Regions from separate parts of the Acidovorax sp. K2F genome, predicted to be linked through region 1. Evidence: riboswitches for the same ligand, from Rfam matches in the RefSeq annotation. Region 1 holds a riboswitch; the other holds the start of a gene.
The links. Region 1 has a riboswitch for glycine ahead of gcvT (glycine cleavage system aminomethyltransferase GcvT). Riboswitches for the same ligand answer to the same signal wherever they lie in the genome.

Region 1 (3,533 bases):
GTGATCGACAACGTGGACAAGGCCAAGTTTGTGGCGGCACTGGCCCCCGTCAACGCCGAGTTTGAAAAGCAGTTCGGCAAGGCTGCCATCGACAAGATCCGCGACGTCAAATAATTCTGTTCATTGCTATTACCTTTGTAGCTGATAACGCCCGTAGCCATTGCGCTATCGGGCGTTTTTATTCTTGAACGATCGATGGTTCTGATCACCTCCCACCTACCCATGGTTGGCACCGCCCCATGAAAAACGCTTTTCTTACCTTTGAGCGATGGACCACCTTCATCGCCATGCTGGGCGCTTGCGCCATGCTGACCCTGGCTTCGGCCCTGGGCATGTTCCAGATCGTGACCCGCTTTGTGCTGGAGCAGCCTGCTGAATGGACCGAAGTGCTCATCCGCTTCAGCCTGATCTGGATGGTGTTCCTGGCCATTCCGGCCGCGTTTCGCCAGGGCGCGATGGTGAGTGTGGACGTGCTGTACCGCTGGAGTCCGCCGCGCATCAAACGGGTGCTGGACTGGGTGGTCGCACTGGCAGCCCTGGTCCTCATCGGCATCATCATCTGGTACGGCTGGGACTATGCACGCCGGGGCGGCGTGCAAAGCATGGCCGGGCTGGAATCCGTGTCCATGTTCTGGGCTTACCTCGCCATGCCTGTGGGGGGCCTTTTTTGTGTGGTCGGCATCATCGGCAACCTCATTGATCCCCTGCGTATGGAACTGGAGACTGCTCAATGAGTTTAGTCATGATTTCAACGATGGTGCTGTGCTTTGCACTCACCGTCTCAGTGGCTGTGTCCATCGGTTTGGCTTCCATCCTGGGCATCCAGGCCTCCAATGCGAACATGCTCATCTCCGTCAAGGAGATGTTCGGAGCCATCAACAAGTTTCCTTTGGCAGCCATCCCCTTCTTCATCCTCGCGGGCAACCTGATGGAAACTGGCGGCATCTCGCGCCGTCTGGTGGAGTTTGCCAAGAGCATCGTCGGCGGCGTGCAGGGCGGCCTGCCCATGACCTGTGTGCTGACCTGCATGATCTTTGCGGCCGTGTCGGGCTCGTCGGTCGCCACCACGTTTGCGATTGGCGCCATCCTGATTCCTGCGCTCATCAAGCACGGCTACCCCACGAGTTACGCCGCTGCTCTACAGGCCACCAGTGCCGAGCTGGGCGTGATCATCCCGCCTTCCATCCCGATGATCCTGTACGGCGTGAGTGCCGAGGTGTCGATTGGTGAGCTGTTCATCGCGGGCTTCGGCCCCGGGCTGCTGATCAGCGGTGCACTGATGCTGTTTGTCTGGCTGTACTGCAAGTACAAGGGCTGGGGCAAAAACGACGGCGATGGGCGCATGCCCTTTGGCAAAGCCACGCTGCAGGCGGGCTGGGCATTGCTGATGCCCGTGATCATCCTCGGCGGCATTTATGGCGGTGTGTTCACCCCCACCGAGGCATCGGCCGTTGCAGTGTTCTATGCCTTGGTTGTGGGTGTCGTGATCTACCGCGAGATCAAGCTCAAGGACCTGTTCGCCATTCTGCGCAAGTCGGCCATCTCATCGGCAGTGATCATGTTCATCATTGCCAACGCGGGGCTGTTTGCGTTCCTCATCACGCGGGCTGGCGTGCCAGACGCGATTGGCAGGTGGCTGGAGGCCGTGCTGCAGTCCCCCGCCCTCTTCCTGCTGGGCGTCAACGCAGCGCTGTTCGTGATTGGCATGTTCATCGAGACCAGCGCGGCGATCATTGTGCTGGCCCCCATCTTGGCGCCTGTGGCCATGCACTTCGGTATTGATCCTGTGCACTTCGGTCTCATCATGGTGGTGAACCTGGCACTTGGAATGATCACGCCGCCTTTTGGAGTGAACCTGTTCGCAGCCTGCACGGTGGCCAGAATTTCGCTGGACCGGATCATCAAGCACCTGCTTCCCTTTGTCGGAGTGATTCTGGTGTGCCTGATGATCATCACCTATGTGCCATCGATCTCGCTGGCACTCCGGGATCTGGTCTACGCAAAGTAGTTAGAATCATCGGGTCAGGAGAGAGTGCTCCGTCTTGTCCTCAGGACGCGCAGCACCGCCGAAGGCGCAGGCACCCGCCGAACGCTCAGGCAAAAGGACTGACAACCGCCCGCAGCGATGCGGGCGTTCCCTTGCTGGAGAGAGATGGCCCCACAGTAAAAACCTGTGTGCAGGCCATCCACCGAAGGAGCAAACCGCACGGCCAGCCAGGGCGCTGCGGTGAATCTCTCAGGTAAAGCGGACAGCAGGGCAAATCCCGTGACCACGTTGATGGTCACGGCCCCCATTTGCCCCGGAGTCCGCCATGTCAGCCACCGCCCCCCTGCTCACTACGCCCCTGAACGCCCTTCACGTCGAGCTGGGTGCCCGCATGGTGCCTTTTGCAGGCTATTCCATGCCCGTGCAGTACCCCGCAGGCCTGGTGGCCGAGCATGTGCACACCCGCACCGCAGCCGGCCTGTTTGACGTGTCGCACATGGGCCAGCTCAAGCTTGTCGGCGCCGACGCTGCTGCGGCGTTTGAAACCCTGGTGCCCGTGGACGTGATCGACCTGCCCGTGGGCAAACAGCGCTACGGCCTGCTGCTCACCGATGAGGGGACCATCATCGACGACCTGATGTTCTTCAACCAGGGCGTGGAGGATGGCGAACCCACCCTGTTTGTCATCGTCAACGGCGCCTGCAAGGTCGGCGACATTGCCCATATCCAAACCCGCATTGGCCAGCGCTGCAAGGTGGTGCCCATGCCGGACCACGCCCTGCTGGCGCTGCAGGGCCCACAGGCCGCCGTCGCCCTCACCCGCCTCGCGCCCGGCGTGGAGAAGCTGGTGTTCATGACCGGTGGAGCATTCAACATTGCTGGCTGCGACTGCTTTGTGACCCGCAGCGGCTACACCGGCGAGGACGGTTTTGAAATCTCCGTGCCCGCCGCGCAGGCCGAAACGCTCGCCCGCGCCCTGCTGGCCCAGCCCGAGGTCAAGCCCATCGGCCTGGGCGCTCGCAACTCGCTGCGCCTGGAGGCTGGCTTGTGCCTGTATGGCAATGACATCGACACCAGCACCACGCCATCCGAGGCCGCACTGAACTGGGCGATCCAGAAGGTCCGCCGCACCGGCGGCGTGCGTGCGGGTGGCTTCCCGGGCGCCGACAAGGTGCTGGCGCAAATCGACAACCCTGCCAGCCTTTCCGCCAAGCGCGTGGGCCTGGTGGCACTGGAGCGTGTGCCGGTGCGCGAACACACCGAACTGCAAAGCACGGACGGCCAAAAGATTGGCGAGGTCACCAGCGGCCTGCTGGGGCCCACCGTGAACGAACCCGTGGCGATGGGGTACGTCACGCCCGCCTTTGCAGCCATCGGCACCCGCGTCAACGCCATCGTGCGCGGCAAGGTGGTGCCCATGGAAGTGCGCGCCATGCCGTTTGTTCCCGCCAACTACTACCGCGGCTGATTTCGCCAGACGCATCGACCGGACTGCGCCCGCACCCGCTTACATTGCAGATTCCTTTACTTTTTTCCTTTGCTTGAG
Region 2 (3,533 bases), on a different contig from region 1:
TGCGCCGCCACCTCCGCGCAATGAAGCGATGCCCCGCCCTCGCCGAGGCCAGGTATGGGAAGAAGGCCACTGGGAATGGCGTGGCAACCGCCACCATTGGGTGCGCGGCCACTGGGTGCAGGCGCGCAACGGTTACCAATATCGCCAGCCCCAGTGGATCGAACGCGAAGGCCGGTGGGAGATGCAACGCGGTGGCTGGGACCGCGACGGTGACGGTATCTCCAACCGCAACGACCGGGACCGCGATGGCGACGGTGTGCCCAACCGCCGTGACAGCCAGCCGGACAACCCGCGCCGCAATTGAGGGAGCAGCTCCCGCCGCGACCAGGGCGCTGAGCAGGCCCCGTCCCCGCGGTAGCAGCGAACACTGCTACCGAAGCAACAACACAGCCCGACCGAGCCCCGGAAAGTCCGCCACCACCTCGGTACCTGGCGCCACCAGCACGGTGCCGGTGCACGCCCCCGTGGTGACCCACTGCCCCGCGCGCAGCCCGCCCAGGCTGCGCGCGCCTTCGTTGGCCAGCCACACCAGCAGCCGCAGCGGGTCGCCCGCCGGATTGCCCCAGGTGGCATGCTGCACGGCCACGGCCCCGTTCACCGACAAGGTCACCGCTTGCGCCAGGGGCTGCACGGCAGCGACATCGGTCACCCCAGCCCCCACGATCAACGCCCCGTGGCAGGCCTGGTCGGCCAGACGGCTCCACTCGCCCTGTTGCGCCCAGGCAGCAAAGCGCGTGTCGCACACCTCAATGGCGGCGCGCACCGACACCACCGCCGCCAGCACCTCGGCGGCGCTGTAGGGCGTGGCGCGGGCGGGCAGGTCAACCCCCAGTTCGTACACCAGCTCCGCCTCCACGCCCATCACGGCAAAACCCGCGGCAGACAGAGCAACCGCCTCACCCGCTGCGGCCACCCACACCGAATCGCGCGTGAGAGCGGCCCGCGCGGGTTGCGCCTGGGGCGACGCGGCGCCGACCTTCCAGCCTGCGATCTCCCCGCGCGCACGCACCACGGCGTCCTGCACCGCGTAGGCCTCGGCGGCATCGCGTGGGCGAAGCCCTGCGGGAAAGTCCAGCGGGCGGGGGGTGCGCCCCTCCCGGGTCTGGGTGATGACGGCGGCGCTGGCGACAGGGTCCAAAGTGGCGGGGGGCATGGCAAAACTCTCAGTGGGACAAGGGGTCGGCGGATTATCGGCACCTTCACCAGCGGCCCCGCCCCGCTGCATCAGCAACGATTGCGACCCATTAGCAGCCGGAGTCGATCTTGCGCGCAGGCTTGGCCCCTAGAATCGGCCTCGCAGGAGAGCACGGCAGCCACAGGCCGCCGCTGCACCGAAGGCGCAAACTCCCATACACGCTCAGGTCCCGTACTGCACCATTCATCAAAGCCGTCTGGAGAGCCGCCTCGCGCAACGCGAAGCGCACCGAAGGAGCAAGCCGCAGCCCGGGTGGGTGGCGGTGAATCTCTCAGGTACCAAGGACAGGGGGAGCGGCAGCTAGGGCATTCATGCGCCAGCTGTTAGCTATTGAATTCATAGCTGCCAGCGCATGTTGTTCTAGCGCCAGAGCCCAGAAAGGCTTTGAAAATCATGCGCGTGATCGTTTTGGGCGCCGGCTTGCTCGGCGTGACTTCGGCTTATTTCCTTTCGCAACTCGGCCACGAGGTGACCGTCATCGACCGCCAGGGTGCGCCCGGTGCCGAGACCAGCTTTGCCAACGGCGGCCAGATCTCGGTGAGCCACGCCGAACCCTGGGCCAACCCCAGTGCGCCGCTCAAGGTGCTGCAGTGGCTGGGCAAAGAGGATGCGCCCCTGCTGTTCCGCATCCGCGCCGACATGCGCCAGTGGCTGTGGGGCCTGTCCTTTTTGCGTAACTGCACGCCAGCGCGCACGCGCCACAACATCGAGCAAATCGTGCGCCTGGGCACCTACAGCCGCGACACGCTGCAGCAGCTGCGCGCGGCAACCGGCCTCCAGTACGACCAGCGCACGCAGGGCATCCTCCACTTCTATACCAACCAAAAGGAATTCGACGGCGCGCTGGCCCCGGCCGAGCAGATGCGCCAGCTGGGCTGCGAGCGCCAGGTCATCAGCGCCGACGAGGCCGTGCGCCTTGAACCAGCGCTGGCCCACATCCGCCCACAACTGGCGGGCGCCACCTACACGGCCGAGGACGAATCGGGCGATGCCAACCAGTTCACGCGCGAGCTGGCCAAGCTGTGCGAGACGGCGGGCGTGCAGTTCCGCATGGGCCACCACATCACCGCATTGCGTGAAGTGGCTGGCCGCATAGACCACGTGGAAGTGACCAATGCCGAAGGCCGCTTCGAGCGCGTGCGCGGCGATGCGTTTGTGCTGGCCATGGGCTCGTTCAGCCCGCTGCTGGCACAGCCGTTGGGCATCCACCTGCCGATCTACCCGGCCAAGGGCTACTCGGTGACGATGCCGGTGAAAGACGCCAGCAAGGCGCACCAGGTGAGCCTGACAGACGACGAGTTCAAGCTCGTGTTCTCGCGCTACACCAGCGAACGCGGCGGTGATCGCCTGCGCATTGCCGGCACGGCCGAGCTGAACGGCTACGACCGCCACCTGAACCAGGTGCGCTGCGAGGCCATCGTGCGGCGCGTGGAGCAACTCTTCCCTGGCGCGGGCGACGCGAGCCAGGCCCAGTTCTGGAGCGGCCTGCGCCCCGCCACGCCCAGCAACGTGCCGCTGATCGGCAAGACGAAGGTGGGCAACCTGTTCCTCAACACCGGCCACGGCACGCTGGGCTGGACGCATGCCTGCGGCTCGGGCAAGGCGTTGGCCGACATCGTGAGCGGCCGCGTGCCCGAGGTGGACTTTGCGTTCCAGGGCTTGCAGGGGCGCGCGGCGGGCGCGGCGCTGGTGCCGTCGCGCACGGCGGCCTGAAGTAGCGCGCGATTGCAGCGAGGCAACGCTGCTGCAACCGCCGCGAGAGGCTGCGCCTACTTGGCGGCGCCTGTGGCGTGTGCCACAAACTGCGCCACGGCCAGCATGTCCTTCTCGCTCATGCGCTCGGCATAGGACGGCATCACGCCGATGCCTGCCTTGAGCGCACGCAGCACACGGCCGGCGTCGGGTTTCAGCTCATCCAGCACCGGGCCTACCTGGCCCTCGGCACCGGCGGCCTGCAGTGTGTGGCACACGGCGCAGGCGGGCTGGATCTTGGTGAACAGCTCCTTGCCCCGCGCCAGTTCGGCAGGGTCGGCGGCCCAGGCCGACGCACAGGCGCCAGCCGACCACACCGCCACGGCGAGGCGGCGCGCTCGGTTCAATCCACCCATGTCAGGCCACGGTCACGGTGACGGCGTGGTCGCGCCAGCTGGCGTTGTTGTAGCCGCCCAGGTTTTCCTCGCGCTGCTCGGCCTGCACATTGCCTGCCGTGTCGGTGGCGCGGCTGGCCAGCACATGGTTGCCCACCTCCAGGCGCACGGGCAGCGCAAACTGTCGCCAGGCAAAGGGGCCCAGATCGGGGCCGATGAGCTTGGCCGCCAACCAGGTCTTGCCGCCATCG

Region 2: it holds a riboswitch for glycine, as region 1 does, so the genes downstream of both, N4G42_RS21960 (D-amino acid dehydrogenase) here and gcvT (glycine cleavage system aminomethyltransferase GcvT) in region 1, are expected to answer to the same signal.

What each region holds. Positions count from the first base shown of each region.
Region 1 is NZ_JAOBSQ010000038.1:143,464-146,996, forward strand. It holds gene N4G42_RS14970 (TRAP transporter substrate-binding protein) at 1-114, shown strand, start outside; gene N4G42_RS14975 (TRAP transporter small permease) at 240-734, shown strand; gene N4G42_RS14980 (TRAP transporter large permease) at 731-2,008, shown strand; glycine riboswitch at 2,014-2,119, shown strand; glycine riboswitch at 2,133-2,263, shown strand; gene gcvT (glycine cleavage system aminomethyltransferase GcvT) at 2,313-3,455, shown strand.
Region 2 is NZ_JAOBSQ010000055.1:128,840-132,372, forward strand. It holds gene N4G42_RS21950 (YXWGXW repeat-containing protein) at 1-304, shown strand, start outside; gene N4G42_RS21955 (2-keto-4-pentenoate hydratase) at 371-1,153, opposite strand; glycine riboswitch at 1,382-1,493, shown strand; gene N4G42_RS21960 (D-amino acid dehydrogenase) at 1,589-2,908, shown strand; gene N4G42_RS21965 (c-type cytochrome) at 2,965-3,303, opposite strand; gene N4G42_RS21970 (sulfite oxidase) at 3,305-3,533, opposite strand, start outside.